2 regions of the Claveliimonas sp. genome follow, and region 2 is predicted to be linked to the other one. Evidence: riboswitches for the same ligand, from Rfam matches in the RefSeq annotation. Region 2 holds a riboswitch; the other holds the start of a gene.
What was found. Region 2 has a riboswitch for thiamine pyrophosphate ahead of thiW (energy coupling factor transporter S component ThiW). Riboswitches for the same ligand answer to the same signal wherever they lie in the genome.
Positions count from the first base shown of each region.

Region 1 (10,828 bases), on a different contig from region 2:
ATGGAATTTGCAAAAGCAGGCATTCCCGTGAAAGGGCTTGCTGTGACCAATGAAGAGCTGGAAACGTATTTTCTTAATCTGACAGGAGGGAACGCACATGTTTAATATGATAAAAATGGAAGTATACCGGATGTTTCACACAAAGAGCGCTTATATCATTATGCTTGTGATGGCGATCTCCGTGCTGCTTACTGATTATATGAGCTTTTATGAATATAATGAAGATTCAGAGGCCATGAGGACAGCGCCGGTAAATGCCAATGTCAGCTACACGGATCCCGAAGGAGGGGAGAGCGGGGCGCCGAACCTTGGGTTGACAGTGACCCTCCCTACAACTCCGGGAGAAAAGGTGACAGTATATGATCTGTTCTTTGCCAATGTGCAGGGGAAATTTATCGCGCTTTTTATTGCGATCTTTACGATCCTGTTTTCCAATGCAGATTTAAAGAGCGGATTTGTAAAGAATACAGCCGGGCAGGTAAGGAACCGGTTCGGGCTTGTGGCAGCCAAGGCAGTGGCAGTGGTCCTCTATACCATACTGGCTCTGGCTATTTTTGCCATACTGGAAATGATATCTGCAAGAGTGCTTTTCGGATACCTGGAATGGGGAAATGTAGGAGAGTTCCTTTCTTACTTTGGCATTCAGGCGGTTCTCCACTGTGCGTTTATGATCATTCTGACAGCGGCCAGCGTAATCTTAAGAAGCAGTGTGATCAGCATGCTGTTGGGCATGTGTCTGTGCATGAACTTTACCATGATGCTCTATGGAATGGTAAACCTTCTGATCCAGAAGCTGGGGTTTGAAAGCTTTGACTTTATGGCCCATACGGTAACCGGAAAGATCAGTATGATCCCTATGGAAATGAGCGGCGCGGATGTACGTTCAGCCCTTATGATAGCAGCGGCTTTCATAGCAGGAGCCCTTGCTCTTGCAGGCGCGGTATTCCAGAAGAGAGACGTTTAGGAGCTTGAAGGGGTTTTTCAAGGGCGTCCCGTCAGGCGGAAGGAGAAAAAGATGATCGTTATACTCGTTATTACCCTGCTTATTATACTTATCATGATCCTGGCAGGTATGCTCTGGAAATATCAGCGGCAGATGAAAGACATCTGCCGCCAGATCGCGTTTTTAAGGGAACATGACAGCAACATGATGGTAACGACGCAGATCCGCTCCGGCGGAATCGGGGAGCTGGCGGAAAAGCTGAATGAGCTGCTTCTGGATAGGCGGGAGAGGAAGAAGGAATCGGACAAAAAGGAGGAAGAAATTGCCGAAGTATATACCAGCTTGTCCCATGATATCCGTACGCCGCTGACCTCGCTTGACGGCTATTTCCAGCTTCTGGAGGAGAGTAAAGACGAGGAAGAGAAGCAGAGATATCTTCAGGTCATACAGGAGAGGATCAGGAGCCTGAAAGATATGCTGGAAGAGCTTTTTACTTATACGAAGCTGCAAAGCGGAGGATACCAGATGGAGCTGGAGCGGTGCCGCCTGGGCCGCATATTAAAAGAAACGATTTTTTCCTATTATGAAGAGTGGATGGCATTGGGTATACAGCCGGAGATCTACATCACGGAAGAAGAGCTGGAAATGGAAGGAAATGTTCCGGCGCTGAAACGGGTGATCCAGAATCTGATAAAAAACGGTCTGGATCATGGGCGTAATAAAATCCGTATCCGCCTGGAACGCCGTCAGGAAAGTGCGGTCCTTTCTTTTGAAAATATGGTGGATGGAGCGGAAAAAATAGAGGTTGAACATGTTTTTGACCGCTTTTATAAAGCAGATGAGGCAAGGAGCCGCAGCTCTACCGGGCTCGGTCTTTCCATTGCAAAGGAACTGACAGAACGAATGGGAGGAACCATAGAGGCAGGAATCCAGGATGGATGGTTTATTGTAGAAATCCGTTTTCCGATCCAGGAGAGCAGGAGCTTCTGACTTCGCACATTTGCCAGGCTGGGTATTGACATTGGAGAAGGAAAGTTTTAAGATAAAATATGTAAAAACGGGGAGCTTGTACACAGGCTGAGAGGAAGCAGAGAAGCTTCGACCCGAAACCTGATTTGGATAATGCCAACGTAGGGAAATACATTGTTTCAGTGCGGGAAAGGGCAAAGATCCATTTCCCGTTTTTTTATTTGATAGGAAATTAATATTGCCAGACATAGAGTGAGCCAGAGGTTCATGAAGGGGTGCACCACCGCGGGTGTATTCTTTCGTGAACCTTTTTTATTCAATAGGAAACTTCGTTCCCTATTGAATAAAACGCTCCGCGGGATGCGCACTCGCGCGAAGCGGGAATTTGCCGTTAAAGCGGCCGCGCTCGGCGCTGAAGCTCCTCTATATCGAGGCAGGAAAGGAGAAGGAGAATGGTTCGGATAAATGGCGAAGAAGAGATGCATTTGGAAGGAAAGACGCTTAAGGAATATCTGGAAGAGAAGGGATATCGTATGGAGCGCATTGCAGTAGAACGAAATGGAGAGATCCTCCCCAAAGCTTCCTATCAGGACATTATCCTGCAGGATGGAGATGTGCTGGAGGTTGTAAGCTTTGTAGGAGGAGGCTAAATTTACAGGAAAGGAATCTGCAGGATGATAACAAAACAAGAAATAGAAAAGGCTTTGGAAGAAAGGCACAGCTCCGGGATACAAGAGAGGCTGGCGAAAGCCAGGGTGGCGATTGCAGGACTTGGGGGGCTTGGCTCTAATATTGCAGTCAGTCTTGCCCGGATCGGTGTAGGACATCTGCACCTGATCGATTTTGACCGTGTGGACATTACCAACTTAAATCGGCAGCAGTATTTTATCAGCCAGATCGGAATGTACAAAACGGACGCTATAAGAGAAAATCTGCAGAGGATCAATCCATATCTTGATATCCGTACAGAATGTATCAAAATACAGGAGGACAATGTCCGAGAATTGTTTCAGGAGGATGATTATATCTGTGAGGCTTTTGATGTGCCGGAGTATAAAGCAATGCTTGTCAATTCTGCTCTGGAATATTTTCCGGGGAAATATCTGGTGGCGGCAAGCGGCATGGCAGGATTTGGGGACAGCAATAACATACGCACCAGAAAAATTACGGAACATTTTTATCTGTGCGGCGACGAGACATCCACGGCAGAGGAGGTGCCGGGACTGATGGCGCCCCGGGTGGCACTGTGTGCGGCGCACCAGGCAAATATGATCGTGAAGCTGATCCTGGAAAAATCATAAGGGAAAAGTATACCATATATGTTCTTGTACACCGACGCTAACGAAAGGAAATACAAAAAATAAGAATAACAGCAGGGAGGAAAGAAAGATGAATACAGAAAAAGATACATGGAAGTTGGGGGATCACGAATTTACATCCAGATTTATTTTAGGATCCGGAAAGTATTCTCTGGATCTGATACAGGCGGCTGTGGAAAACGCCGGAGCGCAGATCGTGACCATGGCTCTTCGGAGAGCAAATGAGGGCGGACTTGCCAATATTTTAGATTATATACCGGAAGGAATAACTATACTGCCAAATACTTCGGGGGCAAGGAACGCCGAGGAGGCAGTGAGGATTGCCAGGCTGGCCCGGGAAGTCTGCGGCAGTGAATTTGTGAAGATTGAGATCATGCGCGACAGCAAATATCTGCTGCCGGATAATTACGAGACAGTCCGGGCAACGGAAATTCTGGCAAAAGAAGGATTTGTGGTGATGCCTTATATGTATCCGGATCTCAATGCGGCCAGAGATATGGCGGATGCGGGAGCAGCCTGCATTATGCCTCTGGGAGCGCCTATCGGCTCCAATAAAGGGCTTTGCACAAAGGAATTTATCCAGATTCTTATTGATGAGATCGACCTGCCTGTTATCGTAGACGCAGGGATCGGAAGGCCGTCCCAGGCATGTGAGGCCATGGAGATGGGAGCAGCGGCCGTCATGGCAAATACGGCCATCGCATCTTCCGGCGATGTAAAGGCAATGGCGGGAGCTATGGGGCTTGCCGTGCAGGCAGGACGGGCCGCTTATCTTGCGGGAATGGGACAGACCATGGCAAGGGGCGGAAGCGCTTCTTCCCCGCTGACAGGATATTTGAGAGACTAGGAGGGGAAAGAGATGGAAAAGATCAACGAAAGCATTTTAAGTGACGAGATCAAAGAGCACCAAAAAGAACATCGGATCGATCATATGACTTATCTGCCGGATATGGAACAGATTCCGTCGGATATGCTGGAACAGGTGCTGGCGGAAACGAAAGCCTATGACTATGATTCTTTTACAGAAAGTGACGTCAGAAACGCCCTCGCAAAGGAAAGAAGGACGCTTAAGGATTTTCAGGCGCTTCTTTCTCCGGCGGCCCTTCCCCTTCTGGAGGAGATGGCAAGGAAGGCCCAGGCAGAGACACAGAAATATTTCGGAAATTCTGTCAGTATGTTTACTCCGGTCTATATAGCAAACTACTGTGAAAATTACTGTATTTACTGCGGCTTTAACTGCCATAATCATATTCGCAGGGCACAGCTGAATGAAGAAGAGATCCGCCGGGAATTTGCGGCCATTGCAAAGACCGGACTTCAGGAGATCCTGATCCTTACCGGGGAGAGCCGGAAAAAATCCACAGTAGAATACATTGGAAAAGCAGTGGAAATGGCAAGAGAATATTTTAAAGTCATCGGGCTGGAAATCTATCCTGTGAATACGGACGAATACGCTTATCTGCACAAGTGCGGAGCGGACTATGTGACAGTTTTTCAGGAGACTTACAATCCGGATAAATATGAAACGCTTCATCTGGCCGGACATAAGAGAATTTTCCCATATCGGTTTTATGCTCAGGAAAGAGCGCTGATGGGAGGAATGCGGGGAGTGGGACTCTCAGCGCTGCTGGGGTTGGACGACTTCAGGAAGGACGCTTTTGCCACGGGAATGCACGCTTATCTTTTACAGAAAAAATATCCCCATGCAGAGATTGCGTTCTCATGTCCGAGACTTCGCCCGATCATCAACAATGACAGGATCAATCCTATGGATGTTCACGAAAGACAGCTTCTTCAGGTGATCTGCGCCTACAGGCTGTTTATGCCTTTTGCAGGGATTACCGTGTCCAGCCGGGAGTGCGCGAGAGTGAGGGATAATCTGATGCAGATCGCAGCCACTAAAATTTCTGCCGGGGTGAGTACCGGAATCGGAGAACACGGGGAGGAAGTCCAGGATAAAGGGGATGAGCAGTTCGAGATTTCCGACGACCGGTCTGTGGAGGAAATCTATGGAGCTTTGCGGGAACATCACCTGCAGCCCGTTATGGCGGATGCCATTTATGTGTAGGAGGCAGCCCATGTGCAGAAAGACAGAGAGGGAAAACTGGGAACATGTGATCGCAGTGACAAACCGGAAACTGACCGCGCGCCCCTACATGGAGCAGATAGAAAGAATCTGTCTGAAAAGACCGGAAGCGGTGCTCGTCCGGGAAAAAGATCTAAGCGAGGAGGAATACGGACGGCTGGCGTCAGAAGTTTATGCTATATGCAAAAGGTATGAGGTCCCCTGCATTTACCATACGTTTGTACAGGCAGCCAGGGAAGCAGGGGCGGCAGCAATCCATCTTCCGCTGCCTCTTCTAAGAAAATATGGCGGAAAGAAAGGACTGCCGGAATTTCCGGTCATTGGCGCATCCGTCCACTCTTTGGAGGAGGCAAAAGAAGCAGAACTGCTGGGCGTTTCCTATCTGACCGCAGGGCATATTTACCAGACGGACTGTAAAAAGGATTTAAAGCCTAGGGGGCTGGGATTTTTAAGAGAAGTATGCCAGTCTGTCAGCGTACCTGTCTATGCCATCGGAGGAATACACATGGGAAGCGGGCAGATGGAGGAAGTGATGCAGGCCGGCGCGGCAGGCGGGTGTGTTATGTCCGGGGCAATGCGGGTGTAAAGCAAAGCGTCTTTGGACAGTGAGAATCTTTTAATAGTGTGGACCGCTTTTGGGCAGTGATACTTGCCAGACATACGAAAAAGAATTAAAATGAAGATCAGAAGACAATTCGGAGGGAAAACGGTATGGCAGAGGTGCGTAAAAGGATTCATTTTCAGGGATTAGTACAGGGTGTGGGCTTCCGATATAAGGCGAAATATCTGGCAAAATCCATGGGACTTACCGGCTGGGTGAGAAATGAGATGGATGGGACCGTTACTCTGGAAATACAGGGGCGTCCCCAGCTGGTAGATAAGCTTTTATACGGACTAAGCCATGACAGCTTTATCCGGATCGACTGGATGGATACAAAGGATCTTCCCCTGGAAGAAGATGAGAAAAGTTTCCGGGTACGGATGTAGGAAATATGCAAAAAAACCCACCGTAAAACGCAGTTTGACCCACCGTTTCATGCAATCTGACACGTAACACTTTTTAACTTTACTACGTGTCGAATAGAAGAAGGGAGAAGCTATGGCGAAGTATGTAATGGCACTGGATGCGGGCACAACGAGCAACCGCTGTATTTTATTTGACAAAGAGGGCAGGATCTGCAGCATGGCCCAAAAGGAGTTTACCCAGTATTTTCCGAAGCCCGGCTGGGTGGAGCATGATGCAGACGAGATCTGGTCCAGCCAGCTTGGAGTGGCAGTGGAAGCCATGAGCAAGATCGGAGCGGAGGCTTCGGACATTGCGGTGATCGGAATTACGAACCAGCGGGAAACAGTGATCGTATGGGACAAGATAACAGGAGAACCCATATGCCGTGCCATTGTCTGGCAGTGCAGGAGGACAGCAAAATTTTGTGATAAGCTGATCGCGGACGGCTGGGAGGAAAAGATCCGGCAGAAAACGGGATTGAAGATTGATGCTTATTTTTCCGCCACCAAGATCAAATGGATCCTGGATCATGTGGAAGGAGCCAGGGAAAAAGCGGAAAAAGGCCGGCTTTTATTCGGAACAGTAGAGACGTGGCTCATCTGGAAGCTGACAAAGGGGAAGATCCATGTCACCGATTATTCCAATGCTTCCAGAACCATGCTTTTTAATATCAACACCCTGCAGTGGGATGAAGAGATTTTGGCTCTTCTGGACATTCCGGCATCCATGCTGCCTAAGGTGAAACCGTCAAGCTATATTTACGGGGAGACAGATCCTTCTTATTTCGGAGGACGTATCCTCATTGGAGGTGCGGCCGGGGATCAGCAGTCGGCTCTGTTCGGACAGACCTGTTTTCAGCCGGGAGAGGCCAAAAACACATATGGGACGGGCGGGTTCCTTTTAATGAATACAGGAGAAAGCCCGGTATTTTCTGACAATGGACTGCTGACAACCATCGCCTGGGGGCTGGATGGAAGAATAAACTATGCCCTGGAAGGCTCGATCTTTGTGGCGGGCGCAGCGATCCAGTGGCTGCGGGATGAGATGAGGCTCATTGATTCAGCTGAGGATTCGGAGTATATGGCCGGAAAAGTGGAGGACACAAACGGATGTTATGTTGTGCCGGCCTTTACAGGACTGGGGGCGCCTCACTGGGATCCGTACGCAAGGGGAACCATTGTGGGAATTACAAGAGGCGTCAATAAATACCACATTATCCGTGCAACTTTGGAATCCCTTGCCTATCAGGTCAATGATGTGCTGAAAGCCATGGAGGCAGATTCCGGCATTACCTTAAGCGCTCTGAAAGTAGACGGCGGAGCCAGTGCAAATAACTTCCTTATGCAGGTGCAGGCAGACTTAAGCGGGGCGCCGGTAAACAGGCCGAAATGCGTAGAGACAACAGCGATGGGAGCAGCCTACCTGGCAGGGCTGGCAGCAGGCTTTTGGAGCAGTCAGGAGGAAATCCGGGAAAAATGGGCGTCAGACCGGGTATTTACTCCTCAGATTTCTGCAGAGCAAAGAGAAGAAAAACTGAAAGGCTGGAAAAGAGCAGTGCGGTATTCTTATGGCTGGGCAAAAGAGGATTGATTGTTAAAATACACAAATATAAATTGTTTTTGTGGACAAATATGTTGAAATATACTAAAATAGGTTTATTGAGGTATAGGACGGAGGTAAAATTATGAGACGAAATGTAATCGTAGGACAATCAGGAGGACCTACAGCGGCAATCAATTCCAGTCTTGCAGGAGTATATCGTACAGCGAAAGACAGAGGAGCCAACAAAGTGTACGGCATGCTCCACGGTGTACAGGGACTCCTTCAGGAGAGATATCTGGATCTTTCCGAATATATTACGACAGAACTTGACGCAGAGCTTTTAAAGAGGACACCGGCAGCGTTCCTTGGATCCTGCAGATATAAACTCCCGGAGATCCATGAAGACAGAGCGGTATATGAAAAAATCTTTGGAATATTGGATAAGCTGGATATCGAAGCCTTTATTTATATCGGAGGAAACGACTCCATGGATACGATCAAAAAGCTGTCCGATTATGCTATTGTGACAGGACATCCGACCCGTTTCATCGGCTGCCCGAAAACAATTGACAATGACCTTGCCCTGACAGACCATACGCCGGGTTACGGAAGTGCGGCAAAATATATTGGCACTTCTGTAAAAGAAATCATCCGGGACAGTTTCTGTCTGGAATACAGTAAAGGGCTGGTAAGTATTGTAGAAATTATGGGAAGAAATGCAGGCTGGCTGACTGGAGCGGCGGCGCTTTCCAAAGGAGAGGACTGCGAGGGACCGGATCTGATCTATCTGCCGGAGCTTTCTTTTGACCTGCAGGCATTCAGCGCAAAGGTAAAAGAGCTGCTTTCCCAGAAACCGTCTGTTGTAGTTGCAGTTTCAGAAGGAATCCGCACCGAAGACGGAACTTATGTATGTGAGCTTGGAAACAGTGTTGACTTTGTAGATGCGTTCGGTCATAAGCAGCTGTCCGGAACAGCGTCCTATCTTGCCAACTTTATTGCCGGTGAGATCGGATGTAAGACAAGGGCAATTGAACTTAGCACCCTTCAGCGTTCTGCTTCCCACGCAGCGTCCAGAGTGGATATCCTGGAAGCATATCAGGTGGGTGGTGCGGCAGTAAAGGCTGCAGATGAAGGAGATTCAGGAAAAATGGTAGTGCTCCAGAGACTGTCTGATGATCCATACCAGTGCGGAACAGAAGTAAAGGATGTTCATAAGATTGCCAACGATGAAAAACTCGTTCCAAGAGAATGGGTAAATGCAGAGGGAACAGGCGTGACAGATGAGTTTGTCGCTTATGTTCGTCCGCTGATCCAGGGTGATGTATCACCGGTTATGGTAGACGGAATCCCAAGACATTTGTTCCGGCCATATAATCTGTAAAATAGAAAGACCAATGAGAGTTCCGCTTGCGGAACTCTTTTTGTCCCTTTACAAATATTCGGAAAAAGGGATATAATAGCGTCGATACGATGAGGGAGAAGGAGGAGACGGATCATGAAAATGAAAAAAGCAGCAGCGGCCTTTCTGGCATTGACAATGACGGCCAGTATGCTGGCAGGCTGTGGAAATAATACAGAGGCCACACAGACAACAGAGGAAACGAAGCAGGAGACGGAAGCCGAACCGGTAGATGTCAATGTTACGGCTCTGAAAGGTCCCACTGCCATGGGAATGGTAAGGATGATGGACGAGTCTGACAAAGGAGAGATTGATACAGAAAACTATCATTTTAATATTGCCGCATCCATTGATGAGGTGACTCCTGCAATTTCACAGGGGAAAACCGATATTGCCGCAGTCCCGGCGAATGTAGCATCTGTGCTTTATAACAAAACGGAAGGCGATGTAAAGGTGCTTGCGATCAATACGCTGGGCGTTCTTTATATTGTAGAAAATGGAGATTCGATTCAATCTGCGGCAGATCTGAAAGGAAAGACGATCTATGCCAGCGGAAAGGGAGCCACTCCCGAATATGCGCTGAATTATATTCTGGAACAAAATGGAATTGATCCTGCGGCAGATGTGACGATTGAGTGGAAAAGCGAACATTCCGAATGTGTGGCAGCTCTTGCCCAGGATGCAGCAGGGATCGCAATGCTTCCACAGCCCTTTGTCACGACAGCTATGGCCAAGAATCCGAATCTGAAGGTGGCATTAGATCTGACAGAAGAGTGGGATAAACTTCAGGGAGAAGAAGAGGAGCAAAGTGCACTTCTTACCGGAGTCGTTGTGGTGCGCAGCGAGTTTGCCAAGGAGCATCCGGAAGCTGTTGCTGATTTTATGGAGCGTTATGAGACTTCCGTAGAGTATGTAAATGAAAATACAAAGGAAGCAGCACAGCTTGTAGGACAGTATGAGATTGTAACTGCTGATGTGGCCGAAAAAGCGCTTCCTGAATGTAATATCACTTATATAGACGGAGATGAAATGAAGGAGAAACTCTCCGGATATCTGTCCGTTTTACTGGAACAGAATCCGGAGTCTGTAGGAGGAAAACTGCCGAACGATGACTTCTACTACACAGAAGAATAAGAATAAAAGAAAAATAAAAATATGGGCAGTAGCCGTATGGCTTGTAATCTGGCAGGCCGTGAGTATGTGGATCGGACAGGAGATACTTCTGGTGTCTCCTGTCACTGTTCTGTCTGCCCTTGTAAAACTGGCGGCAAAAAGTGAATTTTGGCTGTCTATTGCATCCTCGCTGCTTCGGATCATGGGCGGATTTCTGCTGGCAGTTGTGACAGGGACCGGTCTGGCAGCCCTTGCAGCAGTGTCACGGAGAGTCCGGGAATTTCTGGAACCGTTTATTGTGACAGTGAAATCTATCCCGGTAGCTTCATTTGTAATTCTTGTGCTGATCTGGGTATCTTCGCGCAATCTTTCTGTTGTCATTTCCTTTTTAATGGTATTTCCTATTATTTATACCAATGTTCTGGACGGGATCAGCCATATGGATGTTCAG
Region 1 covers NZ_JAYAZJ010000081.1:59,199-70,026, reverse strand. The annotation lists gene WJ238_RS07525 (ABC transporter ATP-binding protein) at 1-105, shown strand, start outside; gene WJ238_RS07520 (ABC transporter permease) at 98-964, shown strand; gene WJ238_RS07515 (sensor histidine kinase) at 1,016-1,933, shown strand; TPP riboswitch at 1,992-2,097, shown strand; gene thiS (sulfur carrier protein ThiS) at 2,365-2,562, shown strand; gene thiF (sulfur carrier protein ThiS adenylyltransferase ThiF) at 2,587-3,213, shown strand; gene WJ238_RS07500 (thiazole synthase) at 3,302-4,078, shown strand; gene thiH (2-iminoacetate synthase ThiH) at 4,091-5,299, shown strand; gene WJ238_RS07490 (thiamine phosphate synthase) at 5,310-5,903, shown strand; gene WJ238_RS07485 (acylphosphatase) at 6,029-6,304, shown strand; gene glpK (glycerol kinase GlpK) at 6,417-7,913, shown strand; gene WJ238_RS07475 (6-phosphofructokinase) at 8,008-9,246, shown strand; gene WJ238_RS07470 (ABC transporter substrate-binding protein) at 9,367-10,398, shown strand; gene WJ238_RS07465 (ABC transporter permease) at 10,373-10,828, shown strand, end outside.
Region 1: linked by a shared signal. The riboswitch ahead of thiS (sulfur carrier protein ThiS) and the one ahead of thiW (energy coupling factor transporter S component ThiW) in region 2 are both predicted to bind thiamine pyrophosphate.

Region 2 (10,828 bases):
CTTGTCCTTCCAAGGATTGTGGCAGGTGAAAAATTATCAGAAGATGATTTTACAAAGATGGGAGAGGGCGGTCTTTGCCTTTCCTGTCCGGTATGCACCTTCCCAAACTGCGGGTTCGGGAAATAAATTTTATTCTGTTTGATCATGTATGAAACAAAGGAGCCGGAATGGATTTTTACAGAGAATTGCAGCTGAATTTGGAAAACGGAATACAGGGAATGGAAACAGCGCTGATTCTGACCGGAAAAATGGCAGGCGAGAAGATGCTGGTGAGAGATGGAGAAACTTTATCTTTCCCGGAGGAAGTGCGTGTTTTCCGTGAACGGGTCAGCTGTTCGCCTAAAATGATCATTTGCGGAGGCGGTCACGTTTCCATGCCTGTTATTGCCATTGGGAAAATGGTGGGGTTCCAGGTTACGGTTCTGGAGGACCGGCCCAAATTTGCAGACTGTGCCAGAAAGGAAGGGGCGGACCGGGTAATCTGCGCCCCTTATGAGAAAGCGCTGGCAGAGGAAAAGCTGGATGAAGATACTTATGTGGTGATCGTGACAAGGGGGCATCGTTATGACTCGGCATGCCTGTATTCTGTTCTTGACCGGAAAGAAGAGTGCGCCTATGTAGGCATGATGGGCAGCAGAAGGAGAACGGCCATTGTCAAGGAACAGATGATTCAGCTGGGAATTTCGCAGGAAAAAGTTGGCAAGGTATGTACGCCCATCGGCCTTGCCATTGGCGCAGAAACTCCCGAAGAGATCGCAGTATCTATTTTGGGAGAGATCATAGAAGTAAAAAATAAAAAGCAGGCAAAAGGAGGCTATCCGGAAGAACTTTTAGATGGCATCCTGGAAACGAGGGAAAACGGAGAGGAAGCTGTGCTGGCGACTATTGTTTCCAGAAAGGGATCAGCTCCAAGGAGCGTGGGTACGAAAATGCTCATTTTAAAGGATGGCAGGCAGATAGGAACTATTGGCGGAGGATGTGCGGAGAGCGAGATCCTGCAGAAAAGCAGACAGATGCTCTCGGATGAAAAGGACGGAGCCTTTCGTCTTGTTCAGGTAGATATGACAGCAGATCAGGCAGAGGAAGAGGGGATGGTCTGCGGAGGAACCATAGAAGTCGCATTGGAAAAAATATAAAATCTTGAATTAAAAAGACAGATGGGATACTATAATAAAAGACCCACTGGGATAGAAAATGCCTAAAAAGGAGCGGATGAAAATGAAAATAGCAGTAACCTACGAAAACGGAGAAGTATTTCAGCATTTTGGACATACGGAACAGTTCAAAGTCTATGAAGTAAACGACGGAAAGGTGACAGAGAGTCATATCGTGGATACAAACGGGCAAGGACATGGTGCTCTTGCAGGCTTTCTTCAAATGGAGAAAGTAGATGTTTTGATATGCGGCGGAATCGGCGGCGGAGCAAGGACAGCTCTTGCGGAAGCAGGCATTGAGCTTTTGCCGGGAGCTTCCGGCAATGCAGATGAACAGGTGGAAGCTTATCTTGCAGGTGCACTGAATTATGATCCGGATACGCTGTGCAGCCATCATCATGAAGAAGAAGGCCATGACTGTGGCGGGGCACATGAAGGATGCGGACATCACTGCGGCGAATAGAAGAAAAGCGGTGAATGGCAGAAAAACAATGCAAAGAGAAGAAAAAAAGATCGTGGAAAAGTGGGAAAAGGGCAGATTATGCCCTTTTCCTGGCATTTTGGAAGCGTTGGGAGTCTGTCCTGATGATGCAGAGAGGATCAGTGTAGCAGGCGCGGGAGGAAAGACCTCTCTTATAAAATCTCTTGTGGAGGAATATAGATCCCGGAATCTTCCGGCAGCGGTGACGACAACTACTCACATGTATGCAGAGGAGAAGCCTTATTTTTTACTGGAACCTTCAGAAGAAAAGATGGTACAGATTTTGGACCGGGAAGGGAAAATTTTTCTGGGTAAGAAGGCGGAGGCAGGGAAAATGCAGATGCCGGATGAAGTTTGGATGGAAAAATTGCTGCAGCTTAACTGTCCGGTTTTGATAGAGGCGGATGGAGCGCGGCGTATGCCGATCAAGGTGCCGGGAGAAAAGGAACCGGTCTTTCGGAAAGAGACAGGACGCATTTTGTATGTGTATGGTATGGATGCAATCGGAAGACCCCTTGAAGAGGTTTGTTTTCGGGCGGAAGAGGCAGCTCGGATTTTGGAAAAAGAGATGACGGAGCCGGTTCTTCCACGGGATATTGCCAGACTTGCCATGCACCAGAGAGGCAGGGCAAAAGGAGTGAATAAGGCGGTGAAATACGCCCTTATTTTAAATAAAACAGATTTGCCAGGAAAAAAGGAAGCGGCCCGGGAGATCTGCGAGATTCTTCAGGAATGCGGATACGAGAATCCTATCCTGTGTCTGGGGAATCTGGACCGTCGGTATACACAGGAGTTGCCATCTGAGGGAAGAGGAGAGCATAGAAAGAGATGAAAATATTAATAAGAGGAGCCGGTGATCTGGCGACAGGAATTGCTGCCCGGCTTTACCACAGCGGACATAATATTCTTATGACAGAAAGAGAAGCCCCTTTAACTGTAAGAAGAACGGTGGCTTTTTCCAGAGCGGTGTACGAAGGAAGCGCCAAAGTAGAGGATATGGAAGCGCGCCTGGTCCATTCTCTGGATGAGGCATATGCAGTGATGGGGGATGGAAATATTGCGCTGATCGTAGATGAGGCAGCAGAAATCCGAAAGGAATTTTGTCCCGATGTGGTAGTAGATGCTATCCTGGCAAAGAAGAATTTAGGGACGAAAATAACGGACGCACCGCTGGTGGTCGGCGTCGGCCCGGGATTTTATGCAGGACAGGACTGCCACTGTGTGGTGGAAACGAAACGGGGACATACCCTTGGACAGGTAATTTATGATGGAGCGGCGCTTCCCAATACCGGTGTGCCGGGTGAAGTGGGAGGCTACACGACGGAAAGGCTTTTGAAAGCTTCCGGTGACGGAGTGATGGAGCCTTTGATTTCCATTGGCGATATGGTGGAAAAAGGGCAGATTGCAGCCTATACAGGAGGGGAGCCGGTGTATGCCGCAATGTCCGGAATGATGCGGGGAATGCTGCAGAAAGGCGTTTCAGTGGTAAAAGGAATGAAGATCGGGGATATTGACGCACGGTGTGAAAAGGAACATTGCTGGACGATTTCAGACAAGGCAAGAGCCATCGGAGGCGGCGTTTTGGAAGCGGTGCAGTGTTATGAGACGGCAAAAGGCAGATTTGCCATAGTTATGCTTGCGGCGGGTACAGGAAGCAGGTATGGAAAAGATAAGCTTTCGGAAGTGCTGGCAGGAAAGCCTCTTTATCAGCATTCCATGGAAAGACTGGAAGCGTTTTGCGGAAGAGAGCGTTTTGTCGTGACGGGAAACGCTGTGATCCTTGAAGAAGCAAAAAAGCGGGGCATCAGCGGAATCGTAAATCGGGAGCCTCACCTTGGTATTTCCCATTCTCTGCAGCTTGGATTACAGGCTGTTTTAAGAGAGAAACCAGAGGTAGAGGGTGTTTTGTTTGGAGTGTGTGATCAGCCGGGACTTAAGGTCTCCACGATTCAGAAAATCTGGAATACGGCGGCAGTACGGCCGGGAAAGATCATCTGCGCCGGCAAAGACGGACAGCCGGGAAATCCGGTGCTGTGGCCAAAGAAATATTTCAGGGAATTGCTGGAATTAAAAGGCGACACAGGAGGCCGGGCTGTCATGAGAAAATACCCGGAGCAGGTCTATGTTGTAGAGGCGGATGAGAGGGAGCTGAAAGACATTGACCGGAAAGAGGATATGGGAAGCTTCTGATGCAAATTTTTTTGCGGAAAGCGAATTGTTTTTAAAAATAATTTGATGTATACTGTATTTGAGAGTTTGAGAAAAGATAAATATTTACAAAAAGATTAATATTTGCAAAAAGATTAATATTTGCAAAAAGCAGGGAGGAAAGAGAATGAAAAGGAAAATCGTAAGTCTTTTGCTGGTATCAGCCATGACGGCAGTTCTGGCAGCAGGATGCGGAAGCAGTGAGGAGAATGCAGATGCATCTGACAGCAGTCAGTCAGAAACTGAGGCTGATACTCAGGAAGAAGGTCAGGAAGAAAGCGGAGAAGATGAAAAGACGGAAATACTCGTTGCGGCATCAGCCAGCCTGGAATATGCATATGAGGACGAACTGATTCCTATGTTTGAGGAACAAAATCCGGATATTACAGTGAGCGGAACCTATGACAGCTCCGGAAAACTTCAGACTCAGATTGAAGAAGGAATGGAAGCGGATGTCTTTATGTCGGCGGCTACAAAACAGATGGACGCCCTGACGGAAGAAGGAATGATCGAAGAAGATTCTGTGACAGATCTACTGGAAAATAAAATTGTACTGATCACATCTGCTGATTCACAGTTGGAATTATCTTCTTTTGAAGATATTACAAAGGCGGATACCATTGTCATCGGAGACCCTGCCAGTGTACCGGTTGGACAGTATTCAGAGGAAGCTCTGACAAATCTGGGACTGTGGGATCAGGTACTGGCAAAAGCCAGCCTTGGAACGAATGTGACGGAAGTACTGAACTGGGTTGCAGAGGGAAGCGCTCAGGCCGGCATTGTATATGCAACAGATGCAGCTACTACAGATAAAGTAAAAGTTGTGGCAGAAGCTCCGGAGGACAGTCTGGCAGAACCGGCTATTTATCCGGTAGGAATTGTTTCCGCGTCCGAAAATAAAGAGGCGGCAGAGAAATTTGTGAAATTTTTGAAAAGCGATGAGGCAATCCAGATATTTGAAGATTACGGATTTATAAAGAGGTAGGATATGGACTGGTCACCAATTCTGATTTCTGCAAAAACGGCGTCTCTTGCCATTGTGATCACATTTTTTGCCGGGATTTTGGCGGCGTTTCTCGTGGTGAGGATCCGTCATGAAAAATGGAAAATGATATGGGACGGAATTTTGACCCTGCCTCTGGTCCTGCCGCCGACGGTAGCCGGTTTTTTCCTGCTTTATCTCTTCGGAGTGAAACGGCCTATTGGCCGTTTCTTTCTGGAGTTTTTCGGGGTGAAAATCGCCTTTTCGTGGGGAGCGACAGTCCTGGCGGCGGTAGTGATTTCTTTTCCTTTGATGTATCGTTCTGCCAGAGGGGCCTTTGAGCAGGTCAATGGCGATCTCATTGATGCTGGGCGGACGCTTGGAATGTCGGAATGGAAGATTTTCTGGAAAATCCTGTTTCCCAATGCACTGTCCGGAATTTTATCAGGGGGGATCCTGGCGTTTGCAAGAGGGCTGGGAGAATTTGGTGCCACGGCAATGATCGCGGGAAATATTGCGGGAAAGACAAGGACCCTGCCGCTGGCTGTGTATTCTGATGTGGCAGCCGGAAACATGGAGGGAGCGTATCAGTATGTAATTGTGCTGGTGGTGATCTCCTTTCTGGTTGTGACAGGGATGAACTATGTAACATACATTTTCCAGAAATTTAACCGGAGGTAGCGGCTGAAGATGAAACAGCTGGAGATCAATTTTCAAAAACAACTGAAACATTACATGCTGGACATGAAAGTTTCCATGAATGGCGGATGTCTCGGGATCCTGGGGGCGTCCGGCTGCGGGAAAAGTATGACTTTGAAGGCGGTAGCCGGGATCGTGCGTCCGGATCACGGAAGAATTGCCACGGAAAAAACAGTGTTTTACGACAGTGAGAAAAAGATCGATCTATCTCCACAGAAACGGAAGGTAGGCTATCTGTTTCAAAATTATGCATTATTTCCCAATATGACAGTAGAAGAAAATATTATGGCCGGCATACAGGGGAAAAAGGCGGAAAAAGAGCAGAAAGCCGCCGGGTTGATGGAACAGTTCCAGCTTGGCGGATTGGAGAAACAATATCCGACTCGGCTTTCAGGAGGACAGCAGCAGAGGACGGCTTTGGCAAGAATACTGGCCAGCGAACCGGATATTCTGCTTTTGGATGAGCCGTTTTCCGCTATGGACAGCTATTTAAAGGAAGAACTTCAGCTGGAAATGCAAAGGCGGATTCGGAATTTTGCAGGATGCACCATTTTAGTGAGCCATGACAGAGATGAAATTTATCGGCTGTGTACGGATACGATGATTATGGAAAAAGGGAAAAATGTGATCACTGACAATACAAAAGCACTGTTTGAAAATCCCAGGAAAGTAGCGGCTGCCAGATTGACCGGATGCAAAAATATCTCACAGATAGAAAAAAGAGGACAGTTTCAGGTCTATGCAAAAGACTGGGGGATTTCTCTTTGGACGGCAGAACCTGTTTCGGAAAAAACAGCGTATATCGGAGTACGGGCCCATGATATCCTGCCGGCAGCAGGCAAGTCGAGGGAAGGCGGAGCAGAAGGGGAAAACCAAGTCAACCGTTTTCCTGTACTGCCGGTGGAGCAGTCCGAGACGCCCTTTGAACAGACGATTATTTTTAAGGCGGATCAACAGGCGGAGAAAGGCTTGTGGATGAAAAGTGAGCGGGGCGGCTGCCGGATTCCGGAGGCTGTGACAATTGCTCCGGAGAGACTTCTTCTCCTGGAAGAAAATTAAAAAGGTGAAAAGAATGGATAAAAAAGAAGAAAGCCGGAAATTCAGGCCTGTGGTTAAATTGCAGGTCTGCACAGATGAACCTGTGTTTGGACCGGGACTGATAAAACTTTTAGAACACCTGGAAGAAAGCGGTTCTATGAAAGAAGCCTGTCAGAAAATGGAAATGTCTTACAGCAAAGGCTGGAAAATCATAAACCGAGCAGAAAGAGAGCTTGGGACCCCGCTGCTGATCCGCCATCAGGGAGGCAGAAGCGGAGGAAAATGCGAGATAACCGCAGAAGGAAAAACGCTGATGGAGAAGTATCGGGCGATGGAGGCGGAAGTGAAAATGTGCGCCCGTGCTTCGTTTGAACGGTGGTTTGGTGAATTGGTGACGTAACACTTTTAAACTTTACTACGTGTCAAATTGGGGTAAGCGGTGGGCAAAACTGTGAAACATGGTGTGTAATTTTGAAAATATTCCTTCGCAGCAGTTGCAAAATCCAGATGTCAGGGATATAATAAACCCAGTACAAAATTATAGTGATACGGGGAGCTGGCTGAAGTCGGCTGAGAGGAGACTGGTTTGTTTCGACCCATAACCTGATTTGGATAATGCCAACGTAGGGATGAATATTGAGTAATTGATAGAGTTCCGTCGGTGGAACTCTATTTTTTTCCGTGAAACATTCTGAAAAAATTCTTTTATTTTCTCGTATTCCCGTAGCGTCGGTGTACAAGGGGCAACATGGTCGGTGAAGGGGAGATTTTAGCCCCTTGTACACCGACGCTAAAGAAGAACTATAAAAAGAGTACCTGGCAGCGCTTTTGCGTGTAAGCAGGCGAAATGAAGTGAAAACGCAGAAGAAGCAGCCAAATAGGAAGGAGACGTTTTTTGTGAAGCAGAAGAATGCGACGAGAAAGCTGGTGCTGGCTGGTGTGCTGACAGCATTGGCTGTAGTTGGGAGTATGATCAGTTTCCCGGTGGCGGGAAGCAAATGTGCGCCGGTACAGCACATGGTAAATATCCTGGCAGCGGTAACCCTTGGACCGGGCTGGGGAGTGGGAATTGCATTTTGTGCAAGTCTGCTCAGAAATGTGATGGGAATCGGGAGTATTCTTGCGTTCCCGGGCAGTATGGCAGGTGCCCTGTGCTGTGGAATCGTGTATATGGTGTGCCGAAGACTTGGCGTAACCTGCTTTGCCGAAGTATTTGGGACAGGCATCCTGGGGGCTTTGGCAGCGTACCCGGCAGCAAAATTCTTGATGGGGATGGAACCGGCCGGATTGTTTGTCTATATCGTGCCGTTTTTGATTTCTACGGTAGTAGGCAGTATTCTTGCCTTTTTGCTGATTACGATTCTGGAAAAAGGCGGCGCAATGAAACTGCTGAAGGTGGCAGGATAGAACTGCTGAAATGAAAAAAGCCGGAACAATCTGGAGGACCGGCAGATCAGAGCACACAGAAAGATAAGGAGGAAACTACGGATGGAAAATTACACAACACAAATGGATGCAGCCCGGAAAGGGATTGTAACACCGCAGATGGAAATCGTGGCAAAAAAGGAAAATATGCCGGTAGAAAAATTAATGCAGCTTGTAGCAGAAGGAAAGGTGGCAATCTGTGCAAATAAAAAGCACACATGCCTTAACCCGGAAGGAATCGGAAGCATGCTGCGCACGAAGATCAATGTCAATCTGGGAGTATCCAGAGACTGCAAAGACTATGATATTGAGATGGAAAAGGTGATGAGCGCTGTAAACCTTGGCGCAGAGGCGATCATGGATCTGTCCAGCCATGGAAATACTCAGCCCTTCCGTCAGAAACTGACAAGGGAGTGTCCGGTTATGATCGGAACGGTTCCTGTTTATGACAGTGTTATTCATTATCAGAGAGATCTGGCAACTTTGTCGGCAAAAGACTTTATTGATGTGATCAGACTCCATGCAGAGGACGGCGTGGATTTTGTTACGCTGCACTGCGGAATTACACGAAAAACAATTGAGCAGATTAAGAAACATAAAAGAAAAATGAATATTGTAAGCCGGGGAGGAAGCCTGGTCTTTGCCTGGATGAGCATGACGGGAGAAGAAAATCCGTTTTATGAATACTATGATGAAATTTTAGACATCTGTGAAAAATATGATGTGACAATTTCACTTGGGGATGCATGCCGTCCCGGATGTCTGGCGGATGCAACAGATGTGTGCCAGATTGAAGAGCTGGTGCGCCTTGGCGAGCTGACAAAAAGAGCGTGGGATCACAATGTACAGGTTATGGTAGAAGGACCGGGACATGTGCCGCTTGACCAGGTGGCTGCAAATATGGAAGTGCAGAAAAGCATCTGCATGGGCGCGCCATTTTATGTACTGGGACCTTTGGTGACAGATATTGCGCCGGGATATGACCATATCACAGCGGCTATAGGAGGAGCAGTGGCAGCCATGAGCGGCGCAGCGTTTCTGTGCTATGTAACCCCGGCAGAACACCTGGCGCTTCCTAATGTAGAAGATGTAAAGCAGGGAATCATTGCTTCTAAAATTGCAGCCCATGCCGCGGATATAGCAAAAGGCGTACCGGGAGCACGAGATATCGATGACCGTATGGCGGATGCCAGGAGAAAACTGGACTGGGATGCGCAGTTTGCGTGCGCGCTGGATCCGGAAACTGCCAAAGCGATCCGTGACAGCAGAAGTCCGGAAGACGATCACAGCGACACTTGCAGTATGTGCGGAAAATTCTGTGCAGTGCGCAGTATGAATAAAGCCCTTGCCGGGGAATATATTGACATTCTTTAATATGGATTTCATTTGGGACGGGAGTATAAAAACCCCGTCCCGATTTAAATTTATGTATTCTTTTTTGTTTATTACTTTCTATCCTTCTTCGGCGACAAGATCATTTAAATCCCCAAATTCATACCCCATTTTCTCCCAGCGTGTTAATAATTCGTCGAGAATGCCGGCGTTTGTAGAAGAAGTGCTGTGGAGAAGAACAATAGCTCCCGGATGGATGCGGGGAAGCAGTTTGTCAAAGGCTTCCTCGCGGGAAGGCTGGTCCTCTTCGTACCAATCTACATAAGCCAGGCTCCAGAAAAAGGTGTGATAGCCAAGTTCCTGGGCCATTTTTAAATTTTCCTGGCTGTATTTGCCCTGCGGCGGCCGGTAAAACTTTGTCATTTCTTTCCCTGTTATCTCTTGATAAAGCAGCTCCACCTTGCCAAGTTCGGTTTCAAAACTTTCCTTTGTAGAAATCTGCGACATATCGGGGTGGCTGTAGGTGTGGTTGCCGACGGTATGCCCTTCTTTTACCATCCTTTTGATAAGATCAGGATTATCTTCTATGAAATTACCGACAACGAAAAATGTGGCAGGGGCGTGATGTTTTTTCAAAGCATCCAGTAAAGCGCCGGTATTTCCATTTTCATATCCTGCATCAAAAGTAAGATAGATGATCTGTTTACCTGTATCACCTGTATAGTAGGCGTTCAGTTCTTTTAGATCTTCGGCTTTGGCGTTTCCGATCGGCGCTTCGCCTTCCTCCTGAAAACTAAGTCCCCAGTTTCCTTCCGATGATGTTTCGGCGGCAGCGGGAAAAACCTGCTCCACGATAAAGCCGGTCAGATGACCGAAAAAAAATGCGCCTGCAAATAAAAGGGGAAGAAGAATAGGGCGAAATGGACGGAAAGATTTGAAACGTGTCAGCATAAATTCCTCGTAAATGGCCTGTTTTATGTATTATATGTCAGCGGCCGGTAAACTAGACTACGGCGAATAAAAAGTTAAAAATTTGCGAACAATATTGACACTATGTCAGAATGGAGTTATAGTATATGTACTGACATGGTGTCAGAATAAAAAATCAAAGGAGGACCTGCAAATGCTGGGAAATTTTTCGTATTGTAACCCGACAAAACTTTATTTTGGAGAGGATTCGCTGGATAATCTGAACATAGAACTGCCAAAGTATGGGAAAAATGTTATACTGATCTATGGTGGCGGGTCTATTAAGAAAAACGGGATTTATGATGAAGTTGTAGAAATTTTGAAAAAGAATGGAAAAAATGTAGCGGAAATCTCAGGTGTTATGCCCAACCCGACAGTGGATAAACTCTATGAAGGCATTGAAACTGCAAGAAACCATAATGCAGATTTTCTGCTGGCAGTTGGCGGGGGATCCGTCTGCGACTATGCGAAAGCAGTTTCTGTTTCTGTTAATTGTAAAGAAGATCCCTGGGAGAAATATTATATACGTTTTGAAGAACC
Region 2 covers NZ_JAYAZJ010000102.1:15,118-25,945, forward strand. The annotation lists gene WJ238_RS09455 (molybdopterin-binding protein) at 1-126, shown strand, start outside; gene WJ238_RS09460 (XdhC family protein) at 168-1,136, shown strand; gene WJ238_RS09465 (NifB/NifX family molybdenum-iron cluster-binding protein) at 1,219-1,617, shown strand; gene yqeC (selenium cofactor biosynthesis protein YqeC) at 1,523-2,467, shown strand; gene yqeB (selenium-dependent molybdenum cofactor biosynthesis protein YqeB) at 2,464-3,825, shown strand; gene modA (molybdate ABC transporter substrate-binding protein) at 3,971-4,828, shown strand; gene modB (molybdate ABC transporter permease subunit) at 4,832-5,506, shown strand; gene WJ238_RS09490 (sulfate/molybdate ABC transporter ATP-binding protein) at 5,516-6,583, shown strand; gene WJ238_RS09495 (winged helix-turn-helix domain-containing protein) at 6,597-6,962, shown strand; TPP riboswitch at 7,104-7,209, shown strand; gene thiW (energy coupling factor transporter S component ThiW) at 7,460-7,969, shown strand; gene thiC (phosphomethylpyrimidine synthase ThiC) at 8,051-9,361, shown strand; gene WJ238_RS09510 (polysaccharide deacetylase family protein) at 9,440-10,270, opposite strand; gene WJ238_RS09515 (iron-containing alcohol dehydrogenase) at 10,443-10,828, shown strand, end outside.